DNA from 4 places in the Brevibacterium luteolum genome. Region 1 is predicted to be linked to each of the others. Evidence: riboswitches for the same ligand, from Rfam matches in the RefSeq annotation. Region 1 holds a riboswitch; each other region holds the start of a gene.
What was found. Region 1 has a riboswitch for thiamine pyrophosphate ahead of M3C25_RS01880 (TenA family protein). Riboswitches for the same ligand answer to the same signal wherever they lie in the genome.
Positions count from the first base shown of each region.

Region 2: linked by a shared signal. The riboswitch ahead of thiC (phosphomethylpyrimidine synthase ThiC) and the one ahead of M3C25_RS01880 (TenA family protein) in region 1 are both predicted to bind thiamine pyrophosphate.
Region 3: linked by a shared signal. The riboswitch ahead of M3C25_RS13000 (NUDIX hydrolase) and the one ahead of M3C25_RS01880 (TenA family protein) in region 1 are both predicted to bind thiamine pyrophosphate.
Region 4: linked by a shared signal. The riboswitch ahead of M3C25_RS00410 (ECF transporter S component) and the one ahead of M3C25_RS01880 (TenA family protein) in region 1 are both predicted to bind thiamine pyrophosphate.

Region 1 covers NZ_JALXPM010000004.1:43,954-50,095, forward strand. The annotation lists tRNA gene M3C25_RS01870 (tRNA-Ser) at 143-227, opposite strand; gene M3C25_RS01875 (peptidoglycan recognition protein family protein) at 505-1,995, shown strand; gene M3C25_RS01880 (TenA family protein) at 2,199-2,831, opposite strand; TPP riboswitch at 2,820-2,924, opposite strand; RNA gene ffs (signal recognition particle sRNA small type) at 3,007-3,102, shown strand; gene M3C25_RS01890 (L,D-transpeptidase) at 3,309-4,781, shown strand; gene M3C25_RS01895 (DUF779 domain-containing protein) at 4,934-5,392, opposite strand; gene exaC (acetaldehyde dehydrogenase ExaC) at 5,545-6,142, opposite strand, start outside.
Region 2 covers NZ_JALXPM010000010.1:67,512-73,653, reverse strand. The annotation lists partial or broken gene thiC (phosphomethylpyrimidine synthase ThiC) at 1-1,119, opposite strand, end outside; TPP riboswitch at 1,200-1,307, opposite strand; gene chrA (chromate efflux transporter) at 1,386-2,636, shown strand; gene M3C25_RS04255 (hypothetical protein) at 2,755-2,904, opposite strand; gene M3C25_RS04250 (hypothetical protein) at 3,136-3,399, opposite strand; gene M3C25_RS04245 (acyl-CoA thioesterase) at 3,473-3,889, opposite strand; gene M3C25_RS04240 (TOBE domain-containing protein) at 4,075-4,473, shown strand; gene modA (molybdate ABC transporter substrate-binding protein) at 4,668-5,453, shown strand; gene M3C25_RS04230 (ABC transporter permease) at 5,450-6,142, shown strand, end outside.
Region 3 covers NZ_JALXPM010000083.1:136-3,629, forward strand. The annotation lists gene thiD (bifunctional hydroxymethylpyrimidine kinase/phosphomethylpyrimidine kinase) at 47-847, opposite strand; gene M3C25_RS13000 (NUDIX hydrolase) at 844-1,311, opposite strand; TPP riboswitch at 1,345-1,463, opposite strand; partial or broken gene M3C25_RS13005 (HAD-IC family P-type ATPase) at 1,911-2,535, shown strand; gene M3C25_RS13010 (hypothetical protein) at 2,556-3,011, opposite strand; gene M3C25_RS13015 (amidohydrolase family protein) at 3,048-3,494, shown strand, end outside.
Region 4 covers NZ_JALXPM010000001.1:82,117-88,258, forward strand. The annotation lists gene M3C25_RS00395 (MmgE/PrpD family protein) at 1-121, opposite strand, end outside; gene M3C25_RS00400 (hypothetical protein) at 392-1,333, opposite strand; gene M3C25_RS00405 (DUF4916 domain-containing protein) at 1,434-1,973, shown strand; TPP riboswitch at 1,974-2,079, shown strand; gene M3C25_RS00410 (ECF transporter S component) at 2,109-2,750, shown strand; gene M3C25_RS00415 (ABC transporter ATP-binding protein) at 2,750-4,234, shown strand; gene M3C25_RS00420 (energy-coupling factor transporter transmembrane component T family protein) at 4,231-5,034, shown strand; gene M3C25_RS00425 (class I SAM-dependent DNA methyltransferase) at 5,047-5,646, opposite strand; gene M3C25_RS00430 (LysR family transcriptional regulator) at 5,651-6,142, opposite strand, start outside.

The sequences.
Region 1 (6,142 bases):
GGGCCGCAGACCGACGCTTTGCGATCGTGTTCGCGCGCAGTTTTCCACAGCGAAACCCGGAACGATGACGCGAGACATCAGCCCCAAAAACAAAAAGAAATCTCGGGACATCGAGTGAACGATGTCCCGAGACTTCACAGCGCGGAGGATAGGGGATTTGAACCCCTGAGGGCGTTAACCCAACACGCGTTCCAGGCGTGCGCCATAGGCCGCTAGGCGAATCCTCCGCAGGAAATCTTACCGGAACCCGAACGTTAAGCGAAATCGAGCCCGCGCGACCGGCGGCGCACCTGTCCTACCGCGCTGCTGCCGCGGACACCGGGGCTCACAGCGCGATTCCCGTCGCAGAGCACGAAGAACTCGATTCGGCAACGACTGCCGACCTCTCGCACCCCTACCCGAGACATCTGGGCGAATGCGTGTCATAGTGGCACACGGCGAGTCCTGCGCATCCAGCGTCGGCGCCGCCGAAATGCCTGTCTTCCCCTTCCTCGAAAGGCATACATGCGCTACATAGCTTCTGCGACTGCGACTGCGACTGCGGTCGCCGCCAGCATGCTGACCGGACTCGGGCTCGCACCGTCCGCCGCCCTCGGCGCGGACCCGCAGCCTGAGATGAACGAAATCGATCTCGCCGAGATCAGCGACGCCGGCATCGGGATCCCCGGTGCCCGCGACCGCTCAGCGGCAGTCGAATCCGCAGCCGCCCAGCAGAGCGCGGATCACTTCTCGTTCCTGCCCTCCCTGCTGCGCGCACCCGCACCCGGGACCAGCGGCACCGCCGCCCTGGCACAGCCGCTCGCCCACCCTGCCAGCGCGACCGGTGCCTCGGCGCCGGACGGCGACTCACCGAGGGATGCGATCCACGGTTCGGCCTCTGACATCACCGAGGACGGCCGCACGATCGCCGCCCTGTCCGATGTCGTCGAGCCAGCCGATGACGCTCCCGGCATCGTCGGGGTCGTGTGGCGCGGGGCAGAGGACGCCGAGGTGGAGATCCGCACCCGCACCCACGGTAAGTGGAGTGCCTGGTCGGGTCTCGACTCCGACAACGACCCCAAGCAGCCCGGCGCCGCGGGCACCGAACCGTACTCGCTGGCCGGGATGGATGCCGCGCAGCTGCGCATCCTCGGCGACGCCACCCCGCACGACGCTCGGATCCTCAGCATCGACCCGAAGCGCTGGAGCGGCGATGAGACCGCCGTTGAGTTCAACACCCCGGTGACCGAGGGCGCTGCCGACAGCGCCGCAGACCAGGCGCCTGCCGCCTCAGGCACGGCTGCGACGATGGCCTACGCACCCGGTGCCGCGGCGGCCCAGACCATCGCCAAGGACAGCGGTGTGAAGGCTCCGAAGATCGAGCACCGCAAGGCGTGGGGTGCCGCGAAGCCGAAGTCGGATCCGGATACGACTGCGAAGGTGCAGGCCGCGGTCGTTCACCACACCGGCGGGTCGAATGACTACACGGCCGAGGACGTTCCGGCGATCCTGCGCGGCATCCAGCACTACCACCAGCAGGGCCGCGGCTGGGATGACATCGGCTACAACATGCTCGCCGATAAGTACGGCCGCCTGTGGGAGGGCCGCGGCGGCGGGCTGAAGAAGAACCCGGTCGGCGCGCACGTGGTCGGCTACAACCAGGGCAGCTTCGGCATCTCGGTCATCGGCAGCTACGGCACGTCCGCGCCCCCGCAGGCCACCCTGGATGCGGTCGATCATGCGATCGCCTGGAAGCTCGCGCTCTCCGGTGTCGATGCCGGCGGCAAGACCACGCTCAAGGGAACGAAGATCAACGTCGTCTCCGGTCACCGGGACCTCGGTCAGACCGACTGCCCAGGCGATGCGCTCTACGGGAAGCTGCCGCAGATGCGCAAGGACATCGCCGAGATCCAGAAGAACGGCGAGCCGGTGAAGAAGGACCCGCTGAAGGAAGAGAAGAAGGGCGAGGAGAAGGGCTCAGGTCTGCAGCCGGGTGCCACCGACCGCAACGCCTGAACCGCGCAGGCTAGCCGACCTCAGGTCACGAACGGGCGGGCTGGAAGTTATCCCCAGCCCGCCCGATCGCTTCGCTGGCACGGTCGGCGAGACCTCCCCGACACACGTCACCGGCTCAGTCGACGCGGCCCTCGTGCCGGTCAGCTGTCGCGGCCCTCATAGGTGACGCCGAAGAAGTCGAGCTCCAGGGCCACCGTGCGCTCTCAGCGGGCGGTGAGCTCCTCGACCCGGCCCGCGGCCTCGGCAGCCGGCCACACCCGGTTGAGCTCGTCGACGAGGAACTGGCACCACGAGCTGAACGCCTCCCCGCGGTGCAGCTCGATCCACTCGGAGTGCACATAGCGTTCAGGCAGCGGGGCGTCGCGCTCACCCCAGTCGAGGTAGAGCCACTCGGCGATGACGAGCATGACGAGCAGGTCTGCGTATTCGGCCTGTGCAACCGCATCGTACATCTCGGCCTGGAACCCGGCTGCCGCGCGCGAAAGCTGCGAGTTCCGCCAGTCGTCCTCGGTCACGCCGAGCTGTGTGAAGGCCTGCTGGAAGTATCCGTCCTCATCGGTTGCGAGCATCCCGAGCTGGGCGGCGAACCGCAGCTTGGAGTCGAGCCGGTCGGCGTGCGCCACACACCCGCCGAGCATCGAGAGGAAGGCGTCGAAGAACTGATAGTCCTGCACGAGGTAGCCAGCCAGCACCGCATCGTCGATGGTGCCTGCGAACAGCTCGTCGACGAAGCGGTGCCCGACTGCGGCGTCCCACTGCCCGGCGCTGTCGCCGAGCCGCAGCCGCCCGGCCGGGGAATCGGCCGCAACGCGAATGGTCGTGTGGATCTGTGTCATGTGATCTCCCTCCGCCGGTATCACCCGGATCAGGTTCGTAGGGTCTGTCTGCGCACTCTCAGTGCCCGCGCGGGCACTCCCCTGTCAACACCCTCACTGTAGCCCGTCTCCCGTGCCCGAGGCGGTGGCCGGCTCAGGCGTTTTTGGTTCGGTCCCTGCCTGGTCTAGACTGTTATGCGGCTCCCCGTGTGGCGTCATCTTGTGAACTCCCCCAGGGCCGGAAGGCAGCAAGGGTAAGCGAGCTCTGGCGGGTGCACGGGGAGTCCTCGCATTCATGCGCTGTCACAATTGCGCAACATCCCCCGGCACTGTTTGCGCAGGTCACATGCCATCTGCTCGCCGATCGGCGGGCTGAGAGCGCGCATTGTTCCACAGCCGTTACATCGCGCTTCCTATATTTGTGCTGTCGCCTTCCCATTCCTGCCCTCGCAGTTCTGCGACTGTGCATCGTCTCCACTGCCATGAGAAAGGTCCCTCATGCTCCGTCGCCGCCCCCTCGTTGCCGGCCTCAGCGTCTCGCTCGCCATCGCCCTCGCCGCCTGCACTGCGACACCCGATGCCGAGCGCCGATCCGCGGCAGCTCCGAGCGCGGACCCGCATCCCGCACCCGAGGTGACGGTCTCGGTCGTCGATGATGACGACGCCTCCCCCACACCCACCTCGGCGACGGGCGCCAGCGGCACACCCGAGGCAGACAGCACCACCGGCGCAGCCGATGCTGATGGTAAGAGCATCGAACTCGACCCCAGCGGGCACTTCGCACTGACCGTGTCCGGCGGCGAATTCACCGAGGTCACCGTCACCGACGCCGACCACCCCGAGGTGAGCGTCGACGGCACCTTCGACTCCGGCGCCCAGGGAAGCGATCCGAGCGCGCCGGCCACCGCCTCGGCGACGGAGACTGAGAGCGCCAACACCGGCGGCAGCGCTTCAGACGCAGACGCGACCCCCAGCGAAGACGACACGCCCAGCGGTGCCAGCACTGACCGCAACAACAGCACTGACAGCGGCGGCGAAGCCGATCCTCAGGGCACCCGCTGGGTCTCCAGCTATGGGCTGGCCGGCAACGCCGAGTACGAGTGGAAGGCGACGACCGTCGCCCCGGATGGCGCCACGCATGAAGCTTCCGGGACGATCACGACGACCGAACCGCAAGGCCGTTCGGCGCGGATCTTCACCGTCATCGGCGATGACCAGGAGGTCGGCGTGGCCGCCCCGATCATCGTGAACATCGGCGCGACCGTGCCCGAGTCCTACCGCGATGACATCGAACACCGGCTGTCCGTGAGAGTCACCGACGAGGACGGCAAGGAGCGCGAGGTCGAGGGCTCGTGGGGCTGGCTCTACGACACCGACGGGATCTCGCGGGTGCACTACCGGCCCAAGGAGTTCTGGCCGGAGCACTCGAAGGTCAAGGTGACAATGGCCCTGGAGGACGTGCCGTTCTCGCAGACGCGCTTCGGTGAGAAGGACGTCTCGCTGGACTTCTCGATCGGCCGTGAGCAGACCACGACCGCCGATGCCAAGACGCACCGGATGATCGTCACCCGCGGAGATGAGACGATCATGGACTACCCCGCCTCGCTCGGCGCGGCACGCTCACCCTCGTTCAACGGCACCCATATCGTCATGTCGAAAGCGGCGAACTACACGATGACCTCGGAGCGCTGGGGGTATTCGACGCCAGTGCGCTGGGCGGTGCGCATCCACAACAACGGCGAGTTCATCCACGGTGCACCGTGGTCGGCCGGCTCACAGGGCTCGGCGAACGTCTCGCACGGCTGCATCAACCTCACCAATGAGCGGGCCAAGGAGTACTACGACTCCGCGATCTACGGCGACCCGGTCATCGTCAAAGGCTCCTCGGTGTCCCTGTCGAAGGAGTCCTCAGACGTCTCCGATTGGGTCTACGACTGGGATGAGTGGCAGGAGCTCTCCGCACTCGACTGAGCGTGAGCGCAGCACCGCAGTTCCGCAGCACCGAGCGGGCGGGCAGGCGCGCGGGCTGGCAGTCGCACAGGCGGGCAGGCGCACAGGCGGGCAGCTGACTGGGGGCCAGGAGATTCACTCTCTTGGCCCCCAGTCGTGTCCCGGCGGTGCGGTCAGCTCTCGTCGGCGTCCATCAGGGTCGAGCGGATGAGGAACCGCTTGCCGGTCGGCGTCTCGACGCTGAATCCGGCGCCGCGCCCGGGCACGACATCGACGGTCAGATGTGTGTGCTTCCAGTAGCTGAACTGCTCGGCTGACATCCAGAACTCCAGCTCCGAGGTGGTGCCAGCCGGTCGTGGGATCTCGAACCGGCCCAGCAGCACGTCGGCATCCGAGGTGAGGAACTCTCCGGCCGGGAAGCACATCGGCGTCGACCCGTCACAGCAGCCGCCGGACTGATGGAACATCAGGTCCCCATGCTGGTCGATGAGCTGCTGGAGCAGCTCGACGGCAGCCTCTGTCAGGGCGACCCGTGAACGGGTCTCCCCCTCGATCGTCGGCGCGGAGTCGAGCACGGCCGGATCGGCTGACGCTGCGGCGGCTCCATCGGCAACGGTGGTGTCATCGGACATCGGACCTCATCTCCGTGCACATGCGTGCACTGTGCTGCTGCGACGGGCCGGCAGCCGGGCCGGCGAGCGGTCTGACCGCGGGTCGGCGAGCGGTCTGACCGCCGGCCGGCACAGGTGCTGTGTTCCGGTCCGGCCCGTCGCAGATGGCAGGATCAGAAGAAGCCGAGGGCGTCTTCTGAGTAGCTGACGAGCATGTTCTTCGTCTGCTGGTAGTGATCGAGCATCATGAGGTGGTTCTCCCGGCCGATGCCCGAGGACTTGTAGCCGCCGAAGGCCGCATGCGCCGGATAGTTGTGGTAGTTGTTCACCCACACGCGTCCGGCCTGGATCTCACGGCCGGCGCGGTAGGCGACGTTGCCGCTGCGGCTCCACACGCCGGCACCGAGGCCGTAGAGGGTGTCATTGGCGATCGACATCGCATCGTCGTAGTCGCTGAACGAGGTCAGTGCGACGACGGGCCCGAAGATCTCCTCCTGGAAGATGCGCATCGAGTTCTGGCCCTTGAACACCGTCGGCTGGATGTAGAAGCCGCCGGCCAGGTCGCCGTCGAGTTCGAGCACCTCGCCGCCGATGAGCACCTCGGCGCCCTCCTGCTTGCCGATGTCGAGGTAGGACTTGATCTTCTCGAACTGGTCGTTCGATGCCTGCGCACCGACCTGCATATCAGTATCGAGCGGATTGCCCTGCTTGATCGCTCTGACGCGCTCGAGCCCAGCCTCGACGAACTCATCGAAGATCGACTCCTGCACG
Region 2 (6,142 bases), on a different contig from region 1:
ATCCTGTGCAGCGGAATGTGGCCAGGTCCTTCGACCATGACCTGCACATCGTGCTCCCACGCCCGCTGAGTCAGCTCAGCCAGCGTGTCGAGCTCAGCGAACTGCGCGGCATCGTTGGCATCGGCGATCGAACCCGGGCGCAGGCCGTCGCCTAAGGAGAAGGCGACGTCGTACTGAGCGAAGATCTCGCACAGTTCATCGAAGTGGGTGTAGAGGAAGTTCTCCTCGTGATGCGCCAGGCACCACCCGGCCATGATCGACCCGCCGCGGGAGACGATCCCAGTGACCCGCTCGGCGGTCAGCGGCACGTAGCGCAGCAGCACACCGGCATGGACGGTCATAGTCGACGCCCTGTTCGCACTGTTCGATGACGGTGTCGCGGTAGATCTCCCACGTCAGCTTCTCCGCCTCACCATCAACCTTCTCCAGAGCCTGGTAGATCGGCACGGTGCCGATCGGGATGGGGGAGTTGCGCAGGATCCATTCGCGGGTGGTGTGGATATCGTTGCCCGTCGAGAGATCCATGAGCGTATCGGCACCCCATTTGGCCGCCCAGTTGAGCTTGGCGACCTCCTCGCCGATCGAGCTGGTGACAGCGGAGTTGCCGATGTTGGCGTTGATCTTGACGAGGAACTTCCGCCCGATGATCATCGGCTCGGACTCCGGGTGGTTGATGTTGGCTGGGATGATCGCCCGGCCGGCGGCGACTTCGCTTCTGACGAGTTCGACATCGCACTGCTCGCGCAGCGCGACGAAGCACATCTCCGGGGTGACGACACCGGCGCGTGCGTAGTGCATCTGCGTCACCCGCTTGCCGGGCTTCGCCCGCCGAGGTGTGGGCACCCGGCCCTGCCACTGCTGGGAGGGCCGGCCGCGGCGCACAGCCGCCCGGCCGTCATCGGCGAGCTTCCTGCCACGGCCCGCGTGCTCTTCGGTGTCCCCACGGGCGGCGATCCACTCCGCCCGCCATGGTGCCAGTCCCTCCTCGGGCACGCTGCCGGGCCCCATCGTCCGGTAGACCTGGACCGGGGGATTGGCCCGCTGGCCGGGCGAGTCGTCGAGATGGATCTCAGTGACGGGCACGCGGATGCCGTGCGCGGCATCCTCAACCCACCCGATTCGGTGCTTGGGGTGCTGTTCGGAGTGCGGCTGGGCAGCTGCGGTCTCGGAGGCGTGCGTGTTCTCAGGGATGAATGCAGACAACGATGTCCCTCACTTCCTACGCCGGCATTAACCGGATCAGGTTCAGCGGTCCCGGACGCCGTGTCCGGTCTCAGCCTCGCTGTGAGGCTCCCGCGTGGTCAGCTCAATCTATATCACACCCGATCAGAGAGGCGGAGCTGTCGTTCGCCTGGAGTTCACCTGCCTGGCGTTGAATAGCGGGCATGCCACCTTCCGCCTCAGCGTCTGACTGCCAGCTTGCCGCCGCACCCGCCAGCCGGGGATCCGTTGCTGAGGTGTTCTGGGTCTTCCTGCGGCTGGGGCTCACCTCCTTCGGCGGCCCGGTCGCCCACCTCGGGTACTTCCGTGAGGCCTTCGTCGAGCGCCGCCGCTGGCTCAGCGACCGCGCTTATGCCGATCTCGTCGCGCTGTGCCAGTTCCTGCCGGGCCCGGCCTCCAGCCAGGTCGGCATGGCGCTGGGCCTCAAACGCGCAGGCTTCGCCGGCATGCTCGCCGCCTGGGTCGCCTTCACCCTGCCCTCGGCGCTTGCGCTGGCGGCCTTCGGTTTCGGCATCCATGCCCTCGGCGACCTCGGCGACGCCGGCTGGCTCACCGGACTCAAGGTCGCAGCCGTGGCTGTCGTCGCGCATGCGGTGCTCGGCATGGCGCGCTCGCTGACTCCCGACGCACCGCGGGCGAGCATCGCGGTCACCGCCCTGGCCATCGCCCTGCTCGTGCCCACCGCATGGGCGCAGGTCGCTGCGATCGTGCTCGCCGGCATCATCGGGCTGGTATGGCTGCGTCCGGCCGCGCCCGAGGCGTCAGGCGCCTCAGACGGGCAGAGGCAGCCGTTCAGGGTGCGTGTGCCGATGCCGGTGGCCGCCGGCAGCCTCATCCTCTTCGCCGTCCTGCTCATCGGGCTGCCGGTCATCGCCCGTCTCACCGGCAGTGATGCGCTGCAGCTGGCAGATGTGCTCTATCGAGCTGGCGCGCTCGTGTTCGGCGGCGGACATGTCGTGCTGCCGCTGCTGCAGGCCGAGCTCGTGCCTACCGGGACCGTCTCGAACGATGCCTTCCTCGCCGGCTACGGCGCCACCCAGGCAGTGCCCGGCCCGCTATTCACCTTCGCCGCCTACCTCGGCACGGTGAGCACCACCTCGGCGACGGGAGCGGTGGGCGCGGCGATCGCGCTGGGTGCGGTGTTCCTGCCGGCGGCGCTGCTCGTCATCGGCACCCTGCCGCTGTGGCAGGCGCTTTCCGGGCACCGGCTGGCCCGCCGGGCGCTGAGCGGAGTCAACGCCGGCGTGGTAGGGATTCTCGCCGCCGCGCTGTACCAGCCGGTCTTCACCACCGGCATCACCTCTGCGCTGACCCTCGTCATCGGAGCTGCCGCCTTCGTCGCGCTGAGCGCGTGGAAGGCCCCGGCCTGGGCCGTTGTCATCGCCGCCGGACTGCTCGGCCTCCTCGTCCTCTGAACCTCCCGGCGCAGCGGGGCCGCAGCGCCGCCGCGCGAACGGGAGGCCGACACCTCTTTGATCGTCATGAGCCAGGCGGGCCGAATCGTGCCGTGTCCGCCTGCCGGCGGTATCCCCGTCAGCGCGCCGCAGACCAGGAACCAGGTGCGCGGGTCGTCCACAGCAGTGCCGCAGTCGCAGTGCCGAAGTCGGACGCGGCGCCGTGGATCGTCGGTACCGAGGCGACGACGGCGGAGGCGGCGACGAGACCGCTGATGATGACCGCCATGCTCGCACGCAGCCTGTGGTGAAGCCAGCGCGGGCGGGGAACACCGGCGGCAGCCGGACGCCGAGGGTGATGATCGCCGGTGCGCGGAACGCGGCAGCGAGGCAGGCACCCGTGAGGATGCGGACGGCACGCTCGCATGCGATGCTGCACTCCAGAGAATCCCGCTCGAAGACCCGGTGAGCAGCAGCAGAGCCCGCCGGTGATCCGGCGGGCTCTGCCCAGTGGTGCGATTCAGTGCCGCCAGGTGTCGACGGGTGGATCGCCTTCGGTCTTGCTGATGATGAGGTGGGTGCCGTCTTCCTGCAGAATCGCCTCATCTCCATGTGCTGCCGCAGCCGCGGCAGTGCGCGCTTCGGAATCGTCTTCGACATAGCCGACGCGTTCGCCCTTGCCGACCTGTGAGTCGCCAAGCACCTTCTCGGCGGCCTCTTCGATCTTGTCAAGACCCTTCGAGCCTGAGCTGCTCGATTCCTGTCCGCTCTTCGTCATGGTCATCGCCTCCTTCGCTCATCCAGCCTATGCCGACAGCCACCTGCTTGGAAACCTCAATGGGCGTGTCGGTGACTGTTCAGCTCAGGGTGCTGAAGAATTCCCGCGTGGCATCGTCGAACGGTTCGGAGCGGCGGGTGCTTGTGCGGATCTGCACCATCACCGATTCGGCCCGCGCGCAAACGGTCTCGTCGACGAAGATCACCTGCTCGACAGTCAGCGAAGAGGTGCCGACCCGGCTGATCCGGCTGCCGATCGTCACGGTGCCCGGCCAATGGACTTCCTGCAGATAGTCGATCGTGATCCGCGCGAGCACGAATTCGCGATCGGAGACCTCGGAGTGCCGATCAATCTGGGAGATGATCTCGACCCGGCCGGTTTCGAAGAACGTCGCAAAGACTGCGTTGTTGATGTGACCCTGTCTGTCGGTGTCGGAGTAGCGCAGCTTGTCCGTCGTGGTGAGCGGAAAATCCGCTGGAGAGAGATCGTCGTGCATACCCCCATCGTGGCACAGTGGAGAGTGGTATCGAGGACATCCTCATGCCGACAGCGGCACCGCATGTCGGCTCATGCGTCCAGCGCGTGAATTCCGCTATGCAGTCAGATCTGCGTGTGACGTGCTGGCGTGGCAAAATGACTGAAGTTCGAACCAGTCATCCCGAATTTTGGAAAGGTGGAGCCATGGCTGATCTGCGGATCTCCGATGCTGCTTTGTTCATGGGGGTCAGTGATGACACCCTTCGCCGGTGGATCCACGCGGGAAAGCTCTCCCAGCGCCTCGACGGCAGCGGGCGAGCCGTCGTCGATGGAGCCGAACTGGCCGAGTTGGCCCGCACGAGCGCGGTGCTGCCGAAGGATCCGGCGGCTGTGCAGTCCTCGGCGCGCAACCGGTTCGTCGGTCTCGTGACCGCCGTGAAGAAGGACGGCGTCATGGCCCAGGTCGATGTTCAATGCGGCCCCCACCGGGTTGTCTCGCTCATGTCGGCTGAGGCCGTCGAGGAACTCGAGCTCACCGTCGGCGATGTCACGACCGCCGTCGTCAAGGCCACCCAGGTGATGCTGGAGATGCCGCGGCGCTGATTCGGGGGGGCTGGGTTTGAGTGCAGGCGCAGCTGCCCACGTATTGTTAAATCCGCAGCTGATGGTCGACATGAAGAATCAGTGTTGATCATCGTGTGAAATCTGGCTCTTCAAACGCACATGCAGTGCTAGTGTGTCCTCAGGCTGGCGCGGACTGCTGCCAGCATGGACGCAGCAGCAAGGGGATCACACTCATGAAATCAACTCTCATTGCTACCGGTGCGCTCACGGCGGTTGCCACCCTCATACTCAGCGCCTGCACCGGCAGGTCCGGCAACGACGCGTCAGGCAACGATGCCGAGCCGGACAGGGGCTCCATCACCGTCTTCGCCGCCGCCTCTCTCAACCAGGTCTTCGCCGACCTCGGCGAGTCCTTCGAGGAGGAGACCGGCACCTCCGTCGACTTCTCCTTCGGCGGCTCCTCCGACCTCGTCGCCCAGATGCAGGCCGGGGCTCCTGCCGACGTGTTCGCCTCAGCCAATGAGAAGAACATGGTCAAGATGACCGACGAGGACCTGATGGAAGGTCAGCCGCAGATGTTCGCCACCAACACCCTCACCATCGTCACCGCCCCAGGCAATCCCACGGGTGTCGAGGACCTGCACAGCCTGAGCGCCGATGACGTCTCACTGGTCATCTGCGCACCCGAGGTGCCCTGCGGTGCCGCCACTCAGGAAGTCGCCGAGCTCGCCGGTGTCGAACTCTCACCGGTGAGCGAGGAGAACGCAGTGACCGATGTGCTCGGCAAGGTCACCTCAGGCCAGGCCGACGCCGGACTCGTGTACGTCACCGACGCCACCGGTGCCGGAGATGACGTCACCGGCGTGGACTTCCCGGAAGCCGCCGAGGTCATCAACAACTACCCGATCGGCGTGCTGAAGTCCTCGAAGAACTCCGAGGCCGCCGGGCAGTGGGTCGACTATGTGCTCTCCGACACCGGCCAGAAAGCGCTGGCTGACGCCGGCTTCGGCACACCGTGAGTCACGCTGGTCTGCCGCGCTGGCTCTGGCTGCCCGCAGCCTGCGGGGCAGCCATCGTCATCGTGCCCATCATCGGGCTGCTGACCCAGGTGCCCTATGCGAACCTGTGGAATCTCATCAGCTCGGACTCGGCGCTGAGCGCCCTGCGACTGTCGCTGCAGACCTCGCTGGCCGCCACCGGACTGTGCGTGCTCGGCGGAGTGCCGCTGGCCTTCGTGCTCGCTCGCGCCCGGTTCCCCGGCCGCCGCGTGCTGCGCTCACTGGGGCTGCTGCCCTTAGTGCTGCCACCGGTCGTCGGCGGCATCGCACTGCTGTACACCTTCGGGCGCATGGGCCTCATCGGCCGCTACCTGGAAGCAGGCGGCATCTCGATCGCGTTCACCACCATCGCCGTCGTCCTGGCTCAGACCTTCGTGTCGCTGCCCTTCATGGTCATGACGCTCGAAGGCGCGCTGCGCAGCACCGACCCGCGCTATGAGCGCATCGCCGCAGGCCTGGGCGCCAGCCCCACCCGCACCCTGCTGACGGTGACGATTCCGGTGCTCGCCCCAGCCCTCGCGTCGGGAACGGTGCTGTGCTTCGCCCGGGCATTGGGCGAGTTCGGCGCCACCCTCACCTTCGCCGGCTCTCTGCAGGGCCGCACCCGCACGATGCCGCTGGAGATCTACCTGGCCCGCGAAACCGACCCG
Region 3 (3,494 bases), on a different contig from region 1:
GTGTCCACTAAACGAGGGTAACCTCAGTGAGTGATTTCGGCACGGATTATTCCCGCGGACAGAGCTGGTGAAAGTGATGCACGGGACCGTGGCCGTGACCGACGTCGAGGAGGTCGCTGGCGATGAGAGCATCGTGAAGATACCGCTTGGCCTGGCGCGCACTGTCTTGCGCCGAGTGACCGGGCAGCAGCGAGGCGATCGCCGACGACAGTGTGCAGCCGGTTCCGTGGTCGTTGAGAGTCTCGACTCTGGCGGCGGTGAATGCACGGGCTCCCTCCGGCCCGCAGATAGTCGACGTGGGACACCTCGTGCGTGAGGTGTCCGCCCTGAGTAGCACCCAGGGAGAACCGAGGCTGCGCAGCCGGGTGCCCTGATCGTGCATCTGCTGCCAGGTTGTGGCTTCCTCGGTGTCGAGGAGGACCGCAGCCTCGGGGAGGTTCGGCGTGATGATCGTCGCCAGCGGGACGAGCGTGTCCCGGACGGCGGCCACGGCGTCGGTGTCGAGAAGGTGATCGCCGCTCTTGGTACCATTGCCGAGCACGATGTTCTCGGCTTCGTGCTGTCGGAGCCGGTCGGCGACGACCTCGGTGTTCGCGGCGTTGGCGACTATGCCGATCTTCACCGCGTCGACACGGACATCGTCGAAGGCCGCATCGATCTGCTTGCCGACGAAAGAGGGGTCGAGGGGAACGAAGGAGCGCACGCCGCAAGTGTTCTGAGCAACGACCGCGGCGGCGGCTGTCACACCGTAGGCACCTATCGCTGTGAACGCCTTGAGATCGGCCTGGACACCAGCACCACTGGTCGGGTCGGTTCCCGCTATCGAGAGGACAATGTGAATCGTCACGCTCTCACCTCGTTCTGCGCGACGGCAACGGCGTACCGGGCGACATCGACGACGTCCTTGCTCAGCGTCAGCTGGGCGTCGTCGACCTCGTCGAGGGCAAACCACCCAGCTTCCAGGGCATCGTCACCGGCACGCAGGGATCCGGACCGCCACCGGCACGCCACGGCGATGAGGACGAAGTGGCTGACCAGATCGCCATCCGTGCCGCGATCGAAGGCATCGATCGACGTCAGGACGCCGATGGCGTCGCCCACGAGACTAGTCTCCTCGGCCAGCTCACGCTCGGCCGCTTGCGTGATGGTTTCTCCGAACTCGATTTTCCCACCGGGGAAGCCCCAGTACCCGGCATCGGGCGGATTCGCCCGACGCACCAAGGCCACACGGTCATCGTCGATGACGACGCAGAGAACGGCTACCGTCGGCCGCGCACGGCCGACGTCCGAATCGGCGGGAGGAATCGACACTGTGGCCTCACTTCTGGAGGCCAGCGACGGGAGCAAGCGCTACGAGACCAGTCCCTTCGCCGGCATGATCCGGATCAGGTTCTAAGGGTCACCACGCCGACCATCGTCCAGTGGTATCTCAGCCCCTTGACGGGGCACCCCTCGGTAACACCGAGCCTACCAGAAGGCCGCCACTGTGTGTCCAGACTGTCGCCACAAGTCCCTGTCCCGCGGTCCGAGGCTGCGTGACACGAACCCCAACATCGGTGCAGATGGCGCGCCATAGAGCCCGGCACTCGTTACCGGCGCGATCAACGCGAGGCGGTATAAGCGTCGATCGCATTGTTGGAAACACGCCCGAGACCAGAGACGTCTTACCGATCTCACGCGCCCATTTCCGAAGCTCGGCCAGGGGTAGCGACGATGCTGACACGATGCATTGTTCAGCCTTTGCGGCGCACGAGATGGACGACGGAGGCTGACCGGCCGCGCCGCTATAACGCAGATGTCCAATGCGTGGGACTGATGCAAGGGGAGGTGACAATCAGGGTGTCACGCTGCGGCTGCAGGTGAGTCAGTAATTGCTTCGTACTCGACAGGTGTCAATCGGCCCAACCGGGCTTGCCGACGGCGCCGTCATCGGTGCGCTGCGGCTGGCCGATGAGATCCGCGCGGAATCGCACGATGCCGTCGCTGCCCTGCACGCAGCCGGGGTGCAGGTCGTGATGATCACCGGTGACGCACAGGCAGTCGCCGACACCGTCGCAGCAGAGCTCGGCATCGACCGGGTGTTCGCCGGCGTCAGGCCCGAGGACAAAGCCGCCACAGTGGGAGCTCCAGCGTGAGGGCAGGCGTGTGGCGATGGTCGGGGACGGTGTCAACGATGCTCCGGCGCTCGCCCAGGCAGACGTCGGCATCGCGATCGGTGCGGGCACCGATGTGGCGATCGGCTCCGCTGGTGTCATCCTCGCCTCGTCAGATCCGCGTTCGGTGCTCTCGGTCTTCGAGCTCTCGCGTGCGACGTACCGGAAGATGAAGCAGAACCTGTGGTGGGCTGCCGGCTACAACCTCATCTCGGTTCCACTTGCCGCCGGCGTGCTGGCACCGGTCGGCTTCGTGCTGCCGATGAGCATCGGCGCCATTCTCATGTCCGCCTCCACAGTCGTGGTGGCGCTCAACGCGCAGCTGCTGCGCCGTCTCGACCTCTCACCGGCTGCCAGCACCGCTGCCGTGCTCGAGTCCTGACGCACCGAACCGGATTAAGGTCACTCCGTCTGCGGCCGCTGCTGCTCAACGCCCGGTGACGCAGCCTCAGCCGTCCGTGCCGGTTGTGTGCCAGCGGCGACTTCCGCCTCGGGCGCGGTGGTCTGACCTGCGGCCGTCGACGTCCCCGCGGGGACGTCCCCAGCCGCAGCCGGCTCCTCATCGACACCGTGCGTGCGCAGCTCGCCGGCGCGGTAGGCGTGGTAGTAGGCGACGACGACCTCGTCATCGGAGTGGCGAGTCGCCAGGCTCACCGCGATGAGCACGATCGCCGAGGTGATGAGACCGGGCAGGATCTCGTGGATGCCGAAAGGCTGGCCGGAGAAGCGCCACACGAGTGAGACGGCCATCGCGGCCGGGAGTACACCAGCTTCCTCAGCTCCCGGCCGCAGGAAGCTGAAGACGAGGCCATCCGCACCGTCATCGAAGCCGCCCGCCGCACCGGTTGCCGCGCGCACATCCTCCACCTGTCGTCCGCGGCAGCGCTCAAGGAGATCGCCGCGGCACGCGAGGAGGGCGTCCGGCTGACCGTCGAGACCTGCCCGCACTACCTCGTGCTCGCCGCCGAGGACATCCCGGGCGGCGCGACGACCTTCAAGTGCTGCCCGCCGATCCGTGAGGAATCGAACCGGACGGCACTGTGGGAGGGCCTGCGCAGCGGCATCATCGACTGCGTGGTCTCCGACCACTCGCCGTCGACCGCCGAGCTCAAGTTGCTCGACAGCGGTGACTTCGGCGAAGCCTGGGGCGGCATCTCGCCCCTTCAGCTCGGTCTCTCACTGCTCTGGACGGAAGCCCAGCAGCAGGGTATCGACCTCGCCGAGGTCGTCGGCTGGATGTCCGAGGCGCCTGCCCGAATCGCCGGCGTTGAGGGCAAGGGCTGGATCGCCGAAGGCGCCTCGGCTGACTTCGCCGTCTTCAACCCGGAATGCCGTTGGGAA
Region 4 (6,142 bases), on a different contig from region 1:
CGGTCACGTCGGCTTCGACGGCGACGGGATCGGATGCGACTTCTGCGATCTTCCAGGCCAGCTGATCTTCGCGGGGGAGGTTTTCCGAGCTCTTATACGTGCGGACTTCATGGTTGATCATGGAGATTCTCCTTATCTCGACGTCGGCAGCCGAGGTGTCGGCGACGCTGACCGTCAGGGCCCGAGGTGTTCGCGGGCTGCATTCAACTGTATGAGCGGCGCGGGCTGAGCGCCACGCCACACTTTATCTTGATATCAAGATAAAACATGAGCAGGGGCAGCACAAACGCCGTACGTTCTCTAGGATGCCACGCGCACATGTGGCCTCGCTCACCGGGTCCCGTCCCAGCTGCGCGGCCAGCCCGCTGGCCTGCGCTGATGCCCTGCCGGTTCAGTCCTCTGCCGGCTGTCCGGTGCCCTGGATGATCGAGACGAGGGTGATGAGCGACAGCCGGGCTCCCGGATGCGCCCGGAGCTTGCTGTCTCCGGCGTCGATGAGCACGCCGCCGGAGCGCCAGTCGCCGAGGATCCGCAGCAGGGTCTCAGACGTGCCGGCGAGCACGACATGGGCGAAGCTCTCCCCGGAGATCGTCTCCGGGGCGTAGCCGAGGAGCCGGAAGAACTCGGCGGTGTGGGCCTTGAGCCGCTCGTCGGTCTCGAGCACAGCGTGGATCTGCTCGGATTCGGGCAGGCTCACCCGCCCGCCGGCACCGAGGTACATCGCCAGGGTCGAGAACAGCGGGATATCGAGGTCACCGGCGCCGGTGACCTGGGTGTTGACCTGCTGCCAGTGGTTCGCCGCGGCGAGCGCCCAGACGCTGAGCCAGCGGGCGAGCGCCCCGGCCTGCTCGTCACTGGGCTCGATCGCACGGCCGGCAGCCACCGCCTCGGCGACGGGGCCGAACAGCTCGGGCAGGCCGACGGTCACCGACTCAGACCCGGCCTGTTCGAGCATGCCGGTCAGCAGCAGCGTCGCCCAGGCCCGCTCGGTCAGCGGCAGCTCAGCCAGCGTCTTGGCGCCACCGGCCTCTTCGAGTCCGGCGAGTTCGGCGACAGCGGCGAGCTCCTCACCGCTCAGCTCGCCGGTCTCGGCGGCCGGGCGCTGCGCGTTCGGACCGGAGGCGACCCAGTGCCAGATCCGCAGCGCGGCGGCCACGACCGACACCTCGGCGATCTGGGCGGCGTCGACAGCCTGCGATTCGGGCTGGTCGATCTGGTCCTCGGCGTCCAGGAGGCCGAAGAGGGTCATGGCGATCGGGTGGTAGTGGGCGCTGATCTCGTCGGCGAGATGCTGGTCGGCGCCGGTGGGCTGCTCGTTCATGTCATCGCTCATGCCCCGAACCTATCGCAGCCCCGGCGGTTCACGCTTCCCGCTCCTGCGGACATGCGCCTGGAGTCTGGCCTGACCAGAGCCCGTGTGGAACCATGGGACTATGACACGCACCGCTTTGGCTTTCGATGAGAACTGGCTCGAACCCGATGAGCTGGCCCGGCTGCGCAGACGCCTGCCGATGGCCTACATCAATGCGGTGCCGGTGCTGCTCGACGACCACGGTGTGCCGGAGAAGGTCGGGCTGCTGCTGCGCACCGGCGATGACGGCTCGCTCGTGCGCGAGGTGATCGGCGGGCGGGTGCGCTTCCACGAGACCCTGCGCGATGCGCTCATGCGCCATGCCGAGAAGGACCTCGGGCCGCTGGCGTTTCCGTCGCTGCCGAGCTCGCTCAACCCGTTCCACGTCGCCGAGTACTTCCCGACCGAAGGTGCCTCCAAGCTTCACGATCCGCGCCAGCATGCGATCGCCCTGTGCTACATCCTGCCGGTGCAGGGTGAGTGCACACCGCGCCAGGATGCGCTCAGCCTCGACTGGCTGACCCCGGACGAAGCACTGCGCGAGGACATCGTGGCGGAGATGAACCACGGACAGGAGCACATCGTCAAAGCCGCCCTGGCGTACATGGGTCTGCTACCGTAGACGCGACGACAGGGGAGCGCTCATGAGGAGCGCTGAGAGTGCACAGTTGCAGACCCTCGAACCTGACGCGGTTCATACCGCCGGAGGAAGTCGAGTCTCTTCACCCCTCCTTGCCTGATTGAAGGAGGATTTGCGATGTCTGACGTCCAGACCCGCCACACCCATCACGAACCCAACAACATGCCTGCCGGAGTTCCGGCGACGATGCGCTGGAGGGTCGTCGACATTGTCGTCGCCTCCGTGCTCGCCGTCGCGATCGGCATCGTGTTCTGGGCCTGGTCGAACTCCTGGGAGACGATCAGCGCCCCGTTCCAGGCCCTCTACCCGCCGACGAAGGGACTGCTGACCGGCGTGTGGGTGCTCGGCGGCGTGCTCGGCGGGCTCATCATCCGCAAGCCCGGTGCAGCGCTGTACGTCGAGGTGCTCGCTGCGATTGTCTCGGCGGTGCCGGGCAACTACTTCGGGCTCATGGTCATCGTCTCCGGGCTCATCCAGGGCTTCGGCGCTGAGATCATCTTCGCCTCGCTACGCTACCGCCGCTACACCTTCATCGCCACGCTGCTCGCCGGCCTGGGTGCCGGGCTGTCGCTGGCGATCGGCGAGAACATCCTCTACAACGCCGCCTGGACGTTTGAGCACAAGGCGCTCTACACCGTCTTCGCCGGCATCTCCGGCATGGTGCTCGCCGGCCTCGTCTCGTGGTTCGCGCTCAAGGCGATCGCCCGCACCGGTGCGCTGGGCGCCTTCGCGTCCGGACGCAGCGCGCGAGAAGTCTGATGGCCGCCGCGACCCGCGGCGTCGACGTCCTCGCCCGCGGCTTCGGCTGGCGGCACTCCGGGCGCAAGCGCGCCGCTGTCAGCGACATCGACCTGCGCATCGAGGCCGGTGAGCGCGTCCTGCTGCTCGGCTCCTCAGGGGCTGGGAAGTCGACGCTGCTGCATGCGATCGCAGGAGTCCTGCCGGCCGAGTCCGGGTACCGGACCGGCGAGCTGCTCGTCGGCGGCCGCCCACCGGATCCCACCTCGGGCACCACCGGGCTCGTCCTGCAGGACCCGGACGCGCAGGTGGTGCTCGCCCGGCTCGGCGACGATGTGTGCTTCGGGATGGAGAACACCGGCGTCGACCCGGCCGCGATGCCCGCCCGCGCCCGCAAGGCGCTGTCCACCGTCGGCCTCGATCTGCCGTGGGATCATCCGACGTCGGCGCTGTCCGGCGGGCAGAAGCAGCGCCTTGCTCTGGCCGGCGTGCTCGCCATGGCTCCCGGGCTCATGGTGCTCGACGAGCCGACGGCCAACATCGATCCGGCCGCCGTTCCCGAGGTGTGCCAGGCGGTTCTCGACGCGCAGGCCGCCTCTGGTGCGACCCTGCTCATCGTCGAACACCGGGTCGACATCTGGGCCGATCACGTCGACCGGATCATCGTGCTCGGCGAGTCCGGGCTGGTCGCCGACGGTGCGCCCGATGCGGTGCTGCACGACCCGGCGCTGCGCGGCATCCTGGCTGGCGCTGGGGTCTGGCTGCCTGGTGCCGCACTCCCCCAGCCGCGCGTCCCGCGGCCGGCGGGTGCGGTGCTGCTGGAGGCCGAGAAGCTCGCCGTCGCCCGCTCCCGCCGTGGCCCGGTCGCCGTCAGTGACCTCAGCGTCGACCTCGCCGAAGGCCAGGCGCTCGCACTCGTCGGGCACAACGGCGCTGGCAAGTCGACGACCGCGCTCACCCTCGGCGGCCTGCTGCCTGCCCGTGCTGGGAGGGTGCGGGCCACGCCGCGGCTGCTCGACCTCGGGCGCGGGGCGCCCCGCCGCGACGACCCGCACCGGTGGCCGGCGGCTGACCTCGTCGCCCGGATCGGCACGGTGTTCCAGGAGCCGGAGCATCAGTTCCTCACGACCACGGTCGCCGATGAGCTGCGGCTGGGTCCGCGCCAGGCCGGTTGTGCCCAAGCCGAAACCGAGGCGCGGGTGGCCGAGCTGCTCGAACGCCTGCGGCTGACCCGGCTGGCGCATGCGCATCCGCACACGCTCTCCGGTGGGGAGAAGCGGCGGCTGTCGGTGGCGTGCATGATGGCGACCCGCCCGCCGGTGCTCATCATCGACGAACCGACCTTCGGCCAGGATGCGAACACGTGGCGGGAGCTCGCGGCGCTCAGCTGCGAGCTGCTCGACGCCGGCACCGCGATGCTGACCGTCAGCCATGATGCGGAGTTCCTCCAGGCGATCGCCGCTGAGCGGATGCTCTTCGGCCGCGGACAGGCGGTGCGCGCATGAACGCCGACCTCCTCGTCCCCGTCGTCCGGGAGACCCCGCTCGTGCGCTGCAATCCAGTCGCCAAGCTCGCCGCCGGTGCAGTGCTCGCCATCGCGGTCGTGCTCAGCATCGACGTCGTCTCCGCCGCGGTCATGCTCGGACTCGTCATCCTCATGCTGCCGCTCACCGGCCTCGACCTGGCCGTGCTCGTCAAGCGGCTGTGGTTCCTGCCGCTGGCCGCGCTCATGGCCGGCTGGGGCACCGCGCTGCTGTCGCAGAAGACCGGCACCGTCATCGTCGATGCCGGCCCTCTGCTGCTCACCAGCGACTCGCTGACGATGGGTGCTGCGGTGGCGCTGCGCGCGCTCGCGCTCGCGCTGCCGGCGGTCATGCTCATCGCGACGATCGACCCGACCGACCTGGCCGACAGCCTCATCCAGCACCTGCGGCTGCCGGCGACCTTCGTGCTCGCGGCACTCGCCGCCGCCCGGCTCGTGACCCTGTTCATCGCCGAATGGCAGACGCTTGCGCAGGCGCGCCGGGCCCGAGGTGTGGCCGGCGGGAACGTGTTCGCCCGGATCGGCGGGTTCTTCCAGACCTCGTTCGCACTGCTCGTGCAGGCGATCCGGCGCGGCACCCGGCTGGCGATGGCGATGGAGGGCCGCGGCTTCGGTGCGCAGAACCGCACGTGGGCGCGGGTCTCGACATTCCATCCCCGCGACGGAGCCCTCGTCGCCGGTGCGATCATCGCCGCTGCCGTCACGATCGGTGCGGCGGTGGCGGCTGGGACCTGGAACTTCATCTTCACGATCGGGTCGTGACACCCGCCGTGTTCAGGCCCGGACGGAGACGCAGACGAGGAAGTCGCTGTCGGCTGCGAACGGCTGCAGCGTCCAGGTCGCGAAGCGGTGCTCGATGCGCAGGCCGGCCTGGGTGAGGTCGTCGGCGTATTCGTCGAAGTCGTAGCCGCGGCCGGCGCCGAAGCCGGTGATGAGCCGCCCGCCGGGGGCGAGCACGGAGGCGAGGTTCGCGATGACGGCTGAGCGGGAGGCGGGGTCGAGGAAGGTCATGACGTTGCCGGCGCTGGCGGCGATGTCGAAGCCGTCGCCGAGCTGCTCGGGGCCGGTCTCGGCGAGGTCGCCGACGTGCCATTCGCCTGCCGGGCAGGTCTCGCGCGCCTCGCTGATGAGCACCTCGTCGAGGTCGATGCCGACGATGCTGTGCCCGCGCTCAGCCAGGTATGCTCCGACTCGGCCGGTGCCGCAGCCGGCGTCGAGGATGCGGCTTCCGCGTTCGGCCATCGCGTCGATGAGCCGGGCCTCGCCGTCGAGGTCGTGGCCGGCGGCAGCGAGGCTGCGCCAGCGCTCGGCGTAGCGGTGCGAGTGCTCGGGATCCTTGGCGATCATCTGCGCCCACTGGTGCTGGTAGCTCATGGGCTCATCGTATCCCCGCGCCCGAGGCGAAGACCTCGGTGAGCACATCGGTGACGGCGGTGATGTCGGGCCGGTCGGCCTGCTCCTCCCGGCTGATGACGACGATGTGCCGGCCGCCCGCCTCGGTGCCGTCGACCAGCTGCAGCCCGCCCGGGGCGAGCGCCATCATGACCGGGGTGCCGAGCGTGTAGCCGAGCCCTGAGTGCACCATCGCCAGGGCCACGGAGGTGTCGGTGATGATGTGGGTCTCGCGGGCGGCGAACCCGAGGCCTGCGATCGCGAAGCGGACCGCCCGGCCCTGCAGCGACCGGCTCGGCGGCAGAATCCACGTGCCACCGGCAAGCTCCTCATGCGACGGCGCCTGCCCGGCAGGGGCGACGACGGAGAACTCCTCGCTGTGCACGCGCTTGACCCGCAACCCGCGCTGCGGGGCAATCGGAGCGGCCGGATAATCGATGCCGATGCCGACGTCGATGCGGCCGGCGAGCACCGCCTC